Regions from separate parts of the Neorhizobium sp. BT27B genome, predicted to be linked through region 3. Evidence: predicted binding sites of a transcription regulator. Region 3 holds the regulator's gene; each other region holds the start of a gene.
What was found. The regulator PhoB, encoded in region 3, activates phosphate uptake and scavenging genes when phosphate is short. The targets are predictions, from matches to a motif close to TGTCATNNANCTGTCAT.
Positions count from the first base shown of each region.

Region 1 (3,775 bases), on a different contig from region 3:
ATCGTGGAAAAGCTTCAGCAGATCGGTGGCGATTTTCGGATATCGCGCCATCGTGTCGGCGATATGGTTCTGTGAATAGACGATGCCGGTCTGGCGCAGATAGCGGGCATAGGCCCGCAGAACCGTCACTTCGCGCGCTGAAACACCGCAAAGCAGGACGAGGCGATTGAAGCTGTCATTGTCGATCAGGCCGAAATAGGCATCGAGAAATGCTTCCTCGAGCTGCGGCGCCTGACGGACGAAGTCGATCTTGCTGTCGGCATTGACGCGCAGTTCCATGTCATGCACGACGACGAGCGTTTTTGCGCCCTGTTGTTCGACTTCAAGCTCAAACGTCTGTTCGCTCAAGACCTGGAAGCCCAGGTTTTCCAGAAGCGGCACGCGGCGTGACAGCGAAAGCTGGCCGGCCTGGTGGAATAGCTTCAGCGAAAGCGTTGTCTCATCGTCGGCACCGCTTCGATAAAACTCGATGCGGATCGGCTCACCATTGGCGCAGGCGTTGATGTCGTCCAGATCGCCAAACACGTCTTCAGGCGTAAAGGCTTCCTGATAGGCCTGGGTTGTGTGCAGCACGGGTTGATGCGGCCCTGCCAATGTCGCAAAACGCTCGCTCCATGGGGTCGCGATATCGCGAATGGTTGCTTCCAGCTTTGGCTGCGGAATGCGCGGCGTCTTGCCGCCTGTTCGTCCGATGATGAAATGGACGCGGGCTATGCCGCCTTCGGGGAAAGCCGGATAATAGGCGGAAACATGTCCTTCGTATGTAGCGGAAAGGTACTCCCCAACCTTTTCGCGCACGTAAGAATTGTAGTTTTCACGTGGAACATAAATGATCACGGATACGAAACGATCGAACTGGTCAATGCGTGGCAGAACCCGTACTCTCGGCCGCTCCGCCAGTTCCATGATCTGTTCGCAGAACCTGATCAGCACATCCGCGTGAATCTGGAAAAGATCGTCACGCGGATAGGATTCGAGCGTGTTCTTGAGCATACGGCCGGAATGGCTCAGCCGATCGAAGCCGAAATGCTCCTTGATGCGTTTGGCTTTAGCGCGAATAAGCGGGATCTCGCTGACCGAATGGGTATAGGCGGTTGCCGTGAACAGGCCGACGACACGCAGCTCACCGATGACCTTGCCAGCCTCATCGAAGCGCTTGATGCCGACATAGTCCATATAGGCGCGACGATGGACGACGGATTTGACATTGGCTTTGGTGACAATCAGGAAATCCGGTCCCTCGAGGAATTCGAGAATTTCCGGCGTGGTCATCACGGCGCTCTTGCCCTGGCGCAACACAAGCACGTCCGGATCGGACAGAATGCCGAGGCCACGTTCGCTGGCGCGCTCGAACTGGGCATTCTTGCCACTGCCCGAATAGGTGTATTCGCGCATGCCGAGGAAGGTGAAATTGTCGTCACGCAGCCATTCGAGGAAGGCGAGTGCCTCATCGCGCTCGGCTTTTTTGCGCGCCACCGCCGTCAGGTCGGTGATCGTCGTATCGAGCCGGGCAAGCATGGCCTGCCAATCATGGATCGCGAGGTGAACCTGGCCGAGAACCTTGTCTATGCGCTGTTTGAGGTCGCTTACCTGCTCCGGCGTCAACAGCGGGATGTGCAGCTGGATCAGGCTGACGGTATGCTCCGAATCGACCGGCGCCTCGCCGGGGTGGAAAACAGGTTCCTTGCCGTCTTCGACATGCAGGATGGGATGAACGGCAAGAGTCAGATCGCGATAGCTGCTGGTCACTTCGCCCATGACCGAGTCGTAGAGGAAGGGCTGATTGTGATCGACGATCGTCAGCACGGACACTGCAGTACCCGCCGGTTCGATTCCGGCCACCGCCTCGATTTGTACGCGAGCGTCCTTGTGGTCCCAGCCGGCCAGCGCCTTTCGAGCCTGCTCGGCAGAAAGCGCGAGCATTTCGGGCGTATAATTCGCAAGGTCGTCCTTGCTTGCCCGGCTGAAGAGGAGATGCGGATCAAGCGCATTCTTGGTTGCGATGCGGCGTGCCGCGTCGATCTGCTTGTCTTTTTTCGGATTGCGCTTCGTTTCCATGGGCATTCCTCTCCCAGATCATTTTATGGCGTCTGCGGCAGACAAACCGAAGCAGACGGTTATCTTATGTTAGCCGATTGCTATCCGGTTATTCCACCGATCAACGAAGACTTGTTGACATAAACCGCTGAAAAACTGATCAACGAACCATTCGATCGAAAGTCTTTTTTCATGTCTGAAAACCCAAGCGCCGTCATCGTCATTTCCAGCCACGTCATACGTGGCTCGGTGGGCAACCGTGCCGCGGTCTTTGCACTCGAAACGCTTGGTTTTCCTGTGTGGGCATTGCCGACTGTGGTTCTTCCCTGGCATCCGGGACATGGTCGCTCGACCCGCATCGTGTTTTCCGAAGAGGAATTCGACAAGGTTATCGACGATTTGATCGCAGCGCCATGGATCGGTGAAGTTAAAGCCGTTTTGACCGGTTATTTCGGTCATCCGGGGCAACCGAAGGCGGTTGCCCGTCTCATACAGGCTTTACGTCAGAAAAATCCTGATGTTTTTTACGTCTGCGATCCCGTGATGGGGGATCTCGGTGGCCTCTACATTCCGCAGGCCACTGCCGAGGCGATCCGCGACGACCTTATTCCGCTTGCTTCTCTTGCTACGCCGAACCGGTACGAGCTGGCCTGGCTTTCGGGTGCGGAACTTGGCAGCAACGCAGAAATCATGGATGCGGCCGTCGCCCTCGGGCCTGCTCGCATGCTGGTAACCTCGGCCGTGCCGATGATGGCTGGTGGAACCGGAAATCTCTATCTGACGGGCAAGCTTGCACTTCTTGCCGAACATCGCCTGATCGAAAACCCGCCGAATGGCCTGGGTGATCTGCTTGCGGCTGTTTTTCTTGCACGGCTTCTTTCGGGGATGGATGAAGAGAAAGCGCTGCAACTGGCAACCGCCAGTGTTTATGAAGTGCTCGCCCGCACAGCCAAGCGCGGTGGCGACGAACTGGCGCTCGAAACCGATTCCGCAAGCCTTTCCACCCCTATGGCAATGGTCCAGCTGCGTCGATTGATCCACCCTTTGCAGAACGTTCGCCGATAAGGCGATATCGTGACCGTTGATTCTCGTCAGCGTGCACGATAAGCGTCTCGTCATGGACGCTTTTCCCGAACCTTTGCTTGCGGGCTACCGCAGCTTCATGAACGGTCGTTACGCAGATGCCAGCGAACGTTATCGCGTGCTGGCCGAGCACGGCCAGACCCCTCACACACTGCTCATCGCCTGTTGCGATTCGCGTGCGGCGCCGGAAGTCATTTTTGACTGCGGTCCGGGCGAGCTGTTCGTCGTGCGGAACGTCGCCAACATGGTGCCGCCATACGAGCCTGACAGCCAGTATCACGCAACGTCCGCAGCCGTCGAATATGCGGTACAGGTCCTGAAGATCGGCGATATCGTCATCATGGGGCATGGTCGTTGCGGCGGCATACAGGCGGCACTTGATCCCGCCATGGAGCCATTATCCGCAGGTGACTTCATCGGCCGATGGATGCAGCTTGTGAAACCCGCTGCCGAGCAGATCCAGAACAACGATCTGATGACGCAGGCTGAGCGGCAGACAGCGCTGGAGCGCGTCTCGATCCGCAATTCGATCAGCAACCTGATGAGTTTTCCGTTCGTGAAAAAGCTTCACGATGAAGGTGCGCTTAGGATCCATGGCGCCTGGTTCGACATATCGACCGGCGAACTCTGGATCATGAACGAGACGGGCGATTTC
Region 1 covers NZ_JBCIYT010000009.1:114,038-117,812, reverse strand. Annotated here, with positions in the region: gene AAIH70_RS22695 (NAD-glutamate dehydrogenase) at 1-2,058, opposite strand, end outside; gene pdxY (pyridoxal kinase PdxY) at 2,230-3,102, shown strand; gene AAIH70_RS22685 (carbonic anhydrase) at 3,155-3,775, shown strand, end outside.
Region 1: AAIH70_RS22695 (NAD-glutamate dehydrogenase) is a predicted target of PhoB. The motif match lies at 2,162-2,178, and genes of this name have one in related genera.

Region 2 (3,775 bases), 340 kb from region 3:
CGGCAACGATCGGTCGCACAGTCCCCGCTACGGCGTTGTCCTGCACGGGGACGTCCGGCGCAATCTGTTGGGTCGAAGCCTGTCGCTGGTTCGCCTGCATGGCGTGGGCGACGGATGTGGCGGGAACAGGTGGCAGCATGGCCGGCTCCACGTCAGGGAGGCAGATCCTCGAGTTGAAGGGACAGGCCGGCTGGACGGTCAAAATATCTTTGCAACCCATTTGGGTTGCAACCGTCGCGCCTCATGGCGACTTTCATGCCGGATGGTTAGGCTAAATATGCCGCAAACATCCCTAATGATTCCCTAACGGCAACGCTGTTTTCATTCAGTGGTTGCAATTTGCTCGTCGATTTGGCCGCATGCCTGCCATCAGCTATGGGCAAAGATGTCGGTCTCGTCCCATCCCAGAAGATCGAGCTTCGAGCGCGTCGGCAGGAATGCAAAGCAGGCTTCTGCAAGCTCCATGCGTTTGTCGCGGATCAACCGGTTCACTTGCTTGTCGCGCAACGCATGCAGATGCAGCACGTCCGATGCCGCATATTCCAGCTGTGCCTGTGACAGAACCTCGGCGGCCCAGTCCGTCTGCTGCTGCGCCTTGGAAATGTCGACCTCCAGCAGTTCGCGCAGATTGTCCTTCAATCCGTGCCGGTCGGTATAGGTGCGTGTCAGCCGTGACGCGATCTTGGTGCAAAATACCGGAGCCGTCGTCACCCCAAACGTATGAAACAGCACGGCAATGTCGAATCGGCCGTAATGGAAAATCTTTTCATGCGTCGGGTCGGCCAGCAGTGCCACCAGATTGGGGGCCTGCTTCTGACCGGCGGCAATGCGGATCACATCGGCCGTGCCGTCTCCGGGCGAAAGCTGCACGACGCAGAGGCGGTCGCGGCGTGGCACCAGTCCCAGCGTTTCCGTATCGATGGCGACGGCGCCGGTGTAGCGGGCAGCGTCCACTGCGGAGATATCGCCTTCGTGATACCGGATCTGGGCCATGGAAAATCCTTTGTCGACTGTTTGTCCCGCTATACCGCAATCGCGCGTGGCATCGCCATCTCTAAATATTCTGCCTCATTCGAAGCCAAGGCCTGGAGCAGGTTTGCACAAAACGCATTGCTGCGTTGCAACAAATTAGTTTCCCTTTCTACTAACGCATGGCTATAAACCAATCATCGAAGCGGCACACTCCTCCTCCCAGTGCCGCCCGATACGGATCGACAACATCCTCCTCCTCCCAGTTGTCGGTCAAGTTTAAAGCCTGCCGCACCTCCTCCCGCGGCAGGCTTTTTCATTTTCGGCCCTTGCTCGGGAAGGGCGCCTTTCCAGATATTTTCCTCTTCGGCGGCCGTTGCGACAATGCGTCACGTAAGTGTCATCTGGCGCCGATATACCCACCTCGCCTTCACTTTTAAACTCCTCAGCGAGGTTCCACCATGCGCAAAATTCTTGCCGCCCTGGTCGCTACGACCATTCTTGCCGGCGCTGCTCAGGCTGCCGAAGTTTTCCCGCTCGATCGTGCCACGATCCTTTCGGGCTCGCCGTTCGACTTCAAGGTCGAGTTTGATGCCGTCGTAAAGCCGGAAGACGTAAAAATCACCGTCAACGGCCAGGATTACAAGGCCGCTCTCGGCAAGGAAGTCGAGTTCGTCGCCGAAGAAAAGAACAAGGACAAGGTCCTTGGTTCGGCCGTCATCCTGCGTGGCATCACCATCGCCAATGCCGGTGATTACAAGGTCGAAGTTTCCGCAGGTTCGGAAACCAAGAGCGTTACCTGGAATGTTTACGGTACGCCGTCCCAGGCCAAGGCCAAGAACGTCATCTTCCTGATCGCCGACGGTCTGTCTGTTGCGCACCGCACCGCTGCCCGCATCATGTCCAAGGGCATGACCGAAGGTAAGGCCAATGGCCGCCTCAACATGGATGACGTGCCGCCGGTCGCCTTCATCGGCACCTCGGCCACGGACGCTGTCGCCACCGACTCTGCCAACACCATGTCGGCCTACATGACCGGTCACAAGACCGCCGTGAACGCCATCGGCGTTTATGCCGACCGCACACCTGCCTCGATGGACGACCCCAAGGTCGAAACCCTCGCCGAAGCCCTGCGCCGCCAGACCAAGAAGTCGATCGGCATCATCTCTACCGCCGAACTGCAGGACGCGACCCCGGCCGCAGTCGTCGCCCACACCCGTAAGCGTGGTGACAAGGCCGAAATCAACGGCATGCTGTTCGACGTCAAGCCAGACGTTCTGCTCGGCGGTGGCTCCGCCTACTTCCTGCCGCAGGCGACTGCCGGCTCGAAGCGCAAGGACGACAAGGACTACATCGCCCTGTTCAAGGAAGCCGGTTACACGCTGGCAACCAGCAAGGGTGAACTGGCAACGGCGGCCAGCAGCAATACCGGCAAGATCCTGGGCCTGTTCCACACCGGCAACATGGACACCACGCTCGACCGCGAGTTCCTCAAGAAGGGTACCGTCGGCAAGTTCCCGGAACAGCCGGGCCTGGTCGAAATGACCAAGGTCGCTCTCGATTCGCTGTCGAAGAACCCGGAAGGTTTCTTCCTGATGGTTGAAGCCGCAAACGTCGACAAGATGTCCCATCCGCTGGATTGGGATCGCGCTGTCGTCGATACGATCGAGTTCGACAAGGCCATCGGTGTTGCCCGCGAATTTGCCGCCAAGAACCCCGACACGCTGATCGTCGTTACCGGCGACCACACCCACGGTGTTTCCATCATCGGCACCGTCGATGACGAAAAGCCGGGCACCGAAATGCGCGAAAAGGTCGGTACCTACGCCGAAGCCGGCTTCCCGAACTACGAAGACAAGGACGGCGACGGTTATCCGGACAAGGTCGACGTGTCGCGTCGCCTGTTCCTGAACGCCAATAACGGCCCTGACCATTACGAAACCTTCCGTCCGAAGCTCGATGGCCCGTTTGCGCCGTCGGTCCAGAACGAAAAGAAGGAATACATCGCCAACGAACAGTACAAGGACGTTCCCGGCGCTGTCTTCGTATCCGGCATCATCCCGAAGAGCGCTGACAGCGGTGTCCACGCTGTTGACGATATCGTTCTGCAGGCCGAAGGCCCGGGCGCCGAAGGCTTCCGTGGCTACATGGAGCAGAGCGACGTCTACAAGGGTCTCGCCGAAGCTTTCGCGCTTGGCGCAAAGCAGACCAACTAAGACCTGAAAAGACCGTGGGGGCACGTCGTCATGGCGTGCCCCTGCCGTTCCCGCTCTTGCATCGCCACTCCGTTAGGATCACGATGCGTGAGACATTTCCAAAAAGGAGATTGGTCATGAGCAAGCTTGATCAGGCGCGGTTCAATCGCCGCCAGACGCTGCAGACCATGACGCTGGGCCTGATGGCCGGCCTGCCGCTGTTTTCCGCCGCCACGCGTGCTCGCGCCGAAAGCCCGATTTCGTTCGATGAGCTTTATGGCAAGATCAGCGTCCTCGGGCTCGAATTTTCCGAAAAGGTCAAACAGCTGAACGGCAAGGAGATCGCCATGCGCGGTTTCATGGCGCCGCCGCTGAAGGCCGAAGCGCAGTTTTTCGTGCTCACCGAAATCCCGATGTCGATCTGCCCGTTCTGCTCCACCGACAGCGACTGGCCGGACAATATCGTCGTCGTTTATCTCGGCGAAAAACAGACCTTTACCCAGCCCAGCCAGACGATCGAAGTGCGCGGCAAGCTGGAAACGGGATCGTGGACCGATCCGGAAACCGGCTTTGTCAGTCTCCTGCGTATCCGCCAGGCTGAATACGGCACG
Region 2 covers NZ_JBCIYT010000006.1:53,866-57,640, forward strand. Annotated here, with positions in the region: gene AAIH70_RS16950 (hypothetical protein) at 1-139, opposite strand, end outside; gene AAIH70_RS16955 (ribonuclease D) at 370-993, opposite strand; gene AAIH70_RS16960 (alkaline phosphatase) at 1,431-3,185, shown strand; gene AAIH70_RS16965 (hypothetical protein) at 3,302-3,775, shown strand, end outside.
Region 2: AAIH70_RS16960 (alkaline phosphatase) is a predicted target of PhoB. The motif match lies at 1,357-1,373, and genes of this name have one in related genera.

Region 3 (3,775 bases):
TGTTCCTCATTGTCATGAACGTCGGTGCGATCCTGTTGCGCCGCCGCTTCGAACGGCGCTGGTAGAAGGAGCTCTGTTATGAACATGATGTCTGAAGCAGCAGTGGAAAAGGCGCTAGACAAGAAGATGACTGACATGTCCTACAAGATGATCGGCAACGACGTATCCGTCTATTACGGCGAGAAACGCGCCCTGTTCGACGTCAACCTCAACGTTCGCGAAAACACCGTCACGGCGCTTATCGGCCCGTCCGGTTGCGGCAAGTCGACCTTCCTGCGCACGCTGAACCGCATGAACGACACGATCGAGGGTTGCCGCGTCACCGGCAAGATCACGCTCGACAACGACGATATCTACGACAAGGAAATCGACGTCGTGGAACTGCGTGCCCGCGTCGGCATGGTGTTCCAGAAGCCGAACCCGTTCCCGAAGTCGATTTATGAAAACATCGCCTACGGTCCGCGCATCCATGGTCTTGCCCGCAACAAGGCGGACATGGACCAGATCGTTGAAGCCAGCCTTCAGCGCGCGGGTCTCTGGACCGAAGTCAAGGATCGTCTGCATGAAGGCGGCACCGGCTTGTCCGGTGGTCAGCAGCAGCGTCTGTGCATCGCCCGCGCCGTCGCCGTTTCGCCGGAAGTCATCCTGATGGATGAACCCTGTTCGGCGCTCGATCCGATCGCAACCGCCAAGGTCGAGGAACTGATCCACGAACTGCGCGCCAATTACACGATCGTCATCGTCACGCACTCGATGCAGCAGGCGGCCCGCGTGTCGCAGCGCACCGCCATGTTCCACCTTGGCCAGCTGGTCGAGGAAAACGACACCGACAAGATGTTCACCAATCCCGATGACCAGCGCACGCAGGATTACATCATGGGCCGCTTCGGCTGATCCGGGTCTTTGACCCGAATTGCCTGAACCGCAGACATCAAGGATCAGAAAAATGGTTTCGACCCATATTCTTTCGGCCTACGACGAAGAGCTGAAATATTTGAACCGCCGCATTTCCGAAATGGGCGGCCTGGCTGAGCAGATGTGCGGCGATGCCGTGCGCGCGCTCGTCAATTCCGACACGGCGCTGGCCCAGAAGATCATTTCCGACGACGTCATCCTCGATCACGCCGAGCGCGAGATCCAGGACAAGGCGATCGTCACCATTGCCAAGCGTCAGCCGATGGCGGCCGACCTTCGCGAAATCATCGGCACGCTGCGCATCGCAGCAGACCTTGAGCGCGTCGGCGATCTTGGCAAGAACACTGCCAAGCGCGTCATCGCCGTGCAGGGCACCGGCGTTCCGCGCAAGCTGGCCCGTGGCCTGGAGCATCTCTCGGATCTCGCCCTCGTGCAGCTCAAGGACGTTCTCGACGTGTTTGCCAGCCGCTCGGCTGAAAAGGCGGAAATCATCCGTGCCCGCGACGAGGAAATCGACGCGATGTACACGTCGCTGTTCCGCGAACTCCTGACCTACATGATGGAAGATCCGCGCAACATCACCACCTGCACGCATCTCCTGTTCTGCGCCAAGAACATCGAGCGCATCGGCGACCACGCCACCAACATCGCCGAGACCATCTATTACATCAAGACCGGTGCCCAGCTTGAAGGCGAACGCCCGAAGGACGATACGGCAAACACGGTTGGTGCACTCGTCGAGTGACGGGTGAAACGGAGCAGATAAGACATGCTACCCAAGATCGCGGTCGTTGAAGACGAAGAAGCACTGAGCGTGCTTCTTCGCTACAATCTCGAAGCCGAAGGATATGAGGTCGAAACCGTTTTGCGCGGTGACGAGGCCGAAATCCGACTTCAGGAACGCGTTCCTGACCTTCTCATCCTCGACTGGATGCTGCCGGGCGTTTCCGGCATCGAACTGTGCCGGCGCCTGCGCATGCGGCCGGAGACCGAACGTCTGCCGATCATCATGCTGACGGCACGCGGCGAGGAAAGCGAACGTGTTCGCGGTCTGGCGACGGGCGCAGACGATTATGTCGTAAAACCGTTTTCCACGCCGGAACTGATGGCCCGCGTCAAGGCTATGCTGCGCCGAGCCAAGCCGGAAGTTCTCTCCAGCGTGCTGAAATGCGGTGATATCGAGCTTGATCGCGAGACACACCGTGTTCACCGCAAGAGCCGCGAAGTGCGCCTCGGCCCGACCGAGTTCCGCCTTCTGGAATTCCTTATGGTCTCGCCGGGCCGCGTGTTTTCGCGCTCGCAGCTGCTGGATGGCGTCTGGGGCCATGACATCTATGTGGATGAGCGTACCGTCGACGTGCATGTCGGACGCCTGCGCAAGGCCCTGAACTTTTCCAACATGCAGGATGTCATCCGCACCGTTCGCGGCGCGGGTTATTCGATGGAAGCCTGATCGGTTTCACCTGCTCACAATGAAAATGGCCCGGATGTGTCTCGCATCCGGGCCATTTTTTTATTCTGCTGGTGCCTGCGCCTCGCGCCATTCCGGCAGCGGAAAGATCCGGTCATATGCCATGTTGAAGAGGAAGGCGTAGACCAGGTAGAAGGTCGCGAACGAGATATCCATCACCAGCGCCTGCCAGAGCGTCACGCCCAGATACCAGGCGATGAACGGCAGGAGTGCGACCAGCAGGCCAAACTCGAACAGCACGGTATGGGCCACGCGCAGAGGCATGGTTTTCAGAGTGCTGCCGCGAAACTTCTGCATCAGGTGGTCGAAGCCGAGATTGTAGATGTAGTTCCAGGCCGTCGCGACAGTTGCCGAGACGATGCCGACGACACCGACATGTTCCACCGGAAGATGGAAAACGAAGGACGCGAGCGGAGTGAAAAGCGCAAGCCCGATGATTTCAAAGCTGAGTGCGTGGCGAATACGGTCGCGCGTCGTGCGCATGGTCAACCCCTTGGGTTTTGGCCGGGTCGTCCCGGTGTGTCAGCCCAGTTCGGGGGAGGTCGTCCTCGCGACCCGTAAATAGGTTTTCGGGAGACGATAGGCAAGCCGCCAGATGGCAAAGCTGCTATGCATATAGGCAATTGCCGGATCCGTAGGCGCAAAAAAGCGGGCCAGAAGCCCGCTTTCGATCTCGTCCTCGTGTGGTCTTGCCGGCTTTTACGAAGCGCGGGCAACAGCCTTGTTGCGGCGCTCGTTGACCGGCTGGTAGGCCATGCGGCCGTGGTACTTGCAGTAAGGCGAGTTGTCCGGGGATTCTGCGCCGCAGAAGTGGAAATCGTCCTTCAGCGGATCGCCCATCGGCCACTTGCAGGTGCGCTCTGTCAGTTCCGTCAGCGCCAGCTTACGGTTGATCGGAACGACGATGTTGCCGGCAGGCTTGTAGACGGCGACTTCCTGCGTCGCGTCCATTTCCATCTCTTCGCGCACTGCGTTGGCGCCGGCCGGGCGCTGAACGGTGCGGGTCTGCGGGCGTGCTGCAAAATTGCTCTGCGGGCGCGGTGCGGAAGCCGCGACGCGCTTTGCCGGACGCGCTGCAGCGCTGGTGCTGCCGCCGGCTTTCGCTCGGCCCGGCAGGTTCAGGCGGTGGACTTTGCCAATCACCGCGTTACGGCTTACGCCTCCAAGTTGAGCGGCAATCTGGCTGGCGCTCAAACCTTCGGCCCATAATTTCGTCAGGCGCTCGACGCGCTCGTCAGTCCAGTTCATGCTATCTCTCCGCCGTGAGTGCCGAACGTGGCTTGAATCGGTCACCGCTCCGGCAAATAAATTTGCCGGAAGACACTACATCTATACTTTTGGTGACTAAGTCCGCCGCATGCAGCCTAGTAATTGACGATTAACCTAGTG
Region 3 covers NZ_JBCIYT010000006.1:397,492-401,266, forward strand. Annotated here, with positions in the region: gene pstA (phosphate ABC transporter permease PstA) at 1-65, shown strand, start outside; gene pstB (phosphate ABC transporter ATP-binding protein PstB) at 79-894, shown strand; gene phoU (phosphate signaling complex protein PhoU) at 947-1,660, shown strand; gene phoB (phosphate regulon transcriptional regulator PhoB) at 1,685-2,368, shown strand; gene AAIH70_RS18675 (PACE efflux transporter) at 2,429-2,869, opposite strand; gene AAIH70_RS18680 (GcrA family cell cycle regulator) at 3,086-3,634, opposite strand.

Region 4 (3,775 bases), on a different contig from region 3:
CCGCCGATATCGTTACCGAGGCGCTGGTGCGCGACGTATTCGGCCTAGACAGCATCATCATCGCCGATCCGATCTTCGGCACACCGCTGGTAGTGCCACGCGGCCTGCACGACAATTCCCACCCCGCCGTTTCAAAAGACTGACGAGAGGATAATGCCCATGCCCATTTCCCTGACGCGCCGCGACATGATCGCGGCCTCGCTTGCCTTCGCTGCCAGCACCGTCTTCACACAGGACGTTCTCGCGCAAGACACCATCACCGTCACCGACCTCATCGGCCCGGTCGAAATCCCCAAGGTGGCCAAGCGCATCGTCGTGACCGATGGTGATGGCGTGCTGCAGCCGGCCGTCGCGCTCGGCATCAAGCCGGTCGGCGCCTCGCGCCCGAATTTTACCGGTGGTTTCGCCAAGGGCGTGGCCGAACGCCTGCCCGCCGATATCGCTTACATCGGCACATCCGAGGAGCCGAATTACGAGGCCGTGCTCAACATGGAGCCCGACCTTATCCTGATGAGCAATGACGACCTGCCTGACCAGCAGGGCATGTACGACCGTTACAGCCAGATCGCTCCGACGGTGCTGATCGATGTGGACCAGAAGAACTGGCGCAAGGCGCTTGAAAGCATCGCGCAGGTGACGGGCCGCGACGCCGAGGCGAAAGAACTGCTCGACCGTTACGACAACTGCACCAAGGCCGTTCGCGCCATCATCGGCGACAAGGCCGGCACGGCAACGGTCGCCCGTGTTCGCACCAATCTTGTCCGCTACATGCTGCAGGACAATTCCTTCACATGGGCGGTGCTGAAGGATGTCGGCTTCAAGGCGCCGCCGCAACAGCAGGCCGGCGGCGACGATGCCTTCATCAATATCAGCCTCGAACGCCTCGATCTTCTCGAAGCCGACCTGATCCTGCTTCTGGAGGATGAAGGCGCCAAGGGTGCCGGCGCCATGAGCGAAAAACTGAAGGCGCTGCCGACATTCGCCAACCTGATGGGCGAAAAGATCGAGCTGCCGTCCGCCGACTTCCTGTTCGGCAACATTCTCACAGCCTTCAACCTGCTCGATTTTCTGGAAGCAAAATACAAGGCCTGATGCCTGAAATGACAATGGGCCGGTCACCATGACCGGCCCATATCAAATCTGCTGCTGCGAAGAATCAAGCCGCCTGCGTTGCCGACATCTCGCGTTCTTCCGGCGCCGGCAGCGCATGCACTTGCGCCGTCGCTGCAATCTGTCGCCAGGTGATCAGCTCGAACGAGCCGTCCATATGCTCGGCGATCGCCGTGCAGCTTTCCACCCAGTCGCCGGTATTGACGTAGTGGATGCCGTCGATGTCTTCCATCACTGCGTGGTGGATATGGCCGCAGATGACGCCATCGACTTCGGCGCGGCGCGCTTCGTCGGCCACCACGTTCTGGAATTCGCCGATGAAATTGACGGCCTGCTTGACCTGCAGCTTTGCCCAGGCCGAAAACGACCAGTAAGGCAGGCCAAGCCTGCGGCGGATGGCGGCAAGGCCGATATTGATGACGATCGCCGCGTCATAGGCCCAGTCGCCGAGATAGGCGAGCAGACGGATATTGCGCACCACGACATCGAACTGGTCGCCATGCAGAACCAGATATTTGCGGCCGTCCGCCGTCTCGTGGATGATACGGTCGGCAACTTCGATACCGCCGAAATGCACGCCCGGAAACGAGCGCAGGAATTCATCGTGATTGCCGGGAATGTAGATGATGCGGGTGCCCTTGCGCGCCTTGCGCAACAGTTTCTGCACCACGTCATTGCAATCCTGCGGCCAGTACCAGCTACGCTTCAAACGCCAGCCGTCGACAATATCGCCGACCAGCACGATCGTGTCGGCCTCGTGGTAGCGCAGGAAATCCAGAAGGAAATCCGTGCGTGCCGCCTTCGAGCCGAGATGCACGTCGGAGATGAACAGGGTTCTGAAATGTTTTGTTTCCATTTGCCCAGTCACGAAACCGCCCTTTCGTCGCGTCGTCCTGGCTCCTGAAAAACAGAGTCTTGTTTCACTAGCATGACAGAATGCCGCTTTTGCCCCGGTTCCCACCCTGAGTAACCTCAGCGCAACACGCCCGATCCCGAAATATCGTTATTGATCAATATGCGGCTGGACCCTCGGAACATTTGTTGTATTGAGGGACCTTCCAGAAGAAAATTGACCGAGGTCGCAATGACATCGAACATGTCCGATACGCCTGCCAACCCCGCCAGCAATGGCGAACTCGAAGAGCAGGCGCTGCATTTCCATAAATTTCCCCGTCCCGGCAAGCTGGAGGTCACCGCGACCAAGCCGCTCGGCAACCAGCGCGACCTCGCGCTCGCCTATTCGCCGGGTGTTGCCGCTCCCTGCCTTGCTATCCGCGACAATCCGGAAACCGCTGCCGATTACACGGCGCGCGCCAACCTTGTCGCCGTGATTTCCAACGGCACCGCTGTTCTGGGCCTTGGCAATATCGGCCCGCTGGCCTCCAAGCCGGTGATGGAAGGCAAGGCCGTCCTGTTCAAGAAGTTTGCCGGTATCGACGTTTTCGATATCGAAATCGATGCGCCGAAAGTCGAGGAAATGGTCTCGACCATCGCGGCGCTCGAGCCGACCTTCGGCGGCATCAACCTTGAAGACATCAAGGCACCGGAATGTTTCGAAGTCGAGCGCCAGCTGCGCGCGAAGATGAACATCCCGGTTTTCCACGACGACCAGCATGGCACCGCCATCATCGTGGCCGCTGGCATCCTCAACGGCCTGGAACTGGCCGGCAAGACCATTTCCGACGTCAAGATCGTCGCGTCCGGCGCCGGTGCGGCAGCGCTTGCCTGCCTCAACCTTCTGGTTTCGCTTGGTGCCAAGAAGGAAAACATCTGGGTCCACGATATCGAAGGTCTGGTCTATGAAGGCCGCACCGAGCTGATGGACGAGTGGAAAGCCGTCTACGCCCAGAAGAGCGACAACCGCGTTCTGGCCGACAGCATCGGCGGCGCCGACGTATTCCTCGGCCTTTCGGCTGCCGGCGTGCTGAAGCCGGAACTGCTGGCGCAGATGGCGGAAAAGCCGCTGATCATGGCGCTCGCCAACCCGAACCCGGAAATCATGCCGGAACTGGCGCGTGCCGCCCGTCCCGACGCGATGATCTGCACCGGCCGTTCGGATTTCCCCAATCAGGTCAACAACGTCCTCTGCTTCCCCTACATCTTCCGCGGTGCGCTCGATTGCGGCGCCACCACGATCAACGAAGAGATGAAGATGGCAGCGGTGCAGGCGATCGCAGCGCTGGCCCGTGAGGAAGTCTCGGACGTCGTCGCCCGCGCCTATTCTGGCGAGACGCCGATCTTCGGCCCGAACTACCTGATCCCCTCGCCTTTCGATCCGCGCCTCATCCTGCGCATTGCGCCGGCCGTCGCCAAGGTCGCCGAGGAGACCGGTGTCGCCACCCGTCCGATCCAGGATTACGACGCCTATCTCGATCAGCTGAACCGTTTTGTCTGGCGTTCTGGCTTTGTCATGAAGCCGATCTTTGCGACCGCCAAGGCCGCCGAAAAGAAGCGCGTCATCTTCGCCGAAGGTGAAAACGAACGCGTCCTGCGCGCCGTTCAGGTCCTGCTCGACGAACAGATCGCCATACCGACCCTGATCGGCCGTCCTTCGGTCATCGAGGCGCGGCTGAAGCGTTTTGGCATCCGTCTGCGCCCCAACGAGGATTTTTCCGTCGTCAATCCGGAAGACGATCCGCGTTACCGCGAATATGTCGACGACTAT
Region 4 covers NZ_JBCIYT010000016.1:100,598-104,372, forward strand. Annotated here, with positions in the region: gene AAIH70_RS28125 (ABC transporter ATP-binding protein) at 1-143, shown strand, start outside; gene AAIH70_RS28130 (ABC transporter substrate-binding protein) at 160-1,092, shown strand; gene AAIH70_RS28135 (UDP-2,3-diacylglucosamine diphosphatase) at 1,157-1,966, opposite strand; gene AAIH70_RS28140 (NADP-dependent malic enzyme) at 2,195-3,775, shown strand, end outside.
Region 4: AAIH70_RS28135 (UDP-2,3-diacylglucosamine diphosphatase) is a predicted target of PhoB. The motif match lies at 2,028-2,044, and genes of this name have one in related genera.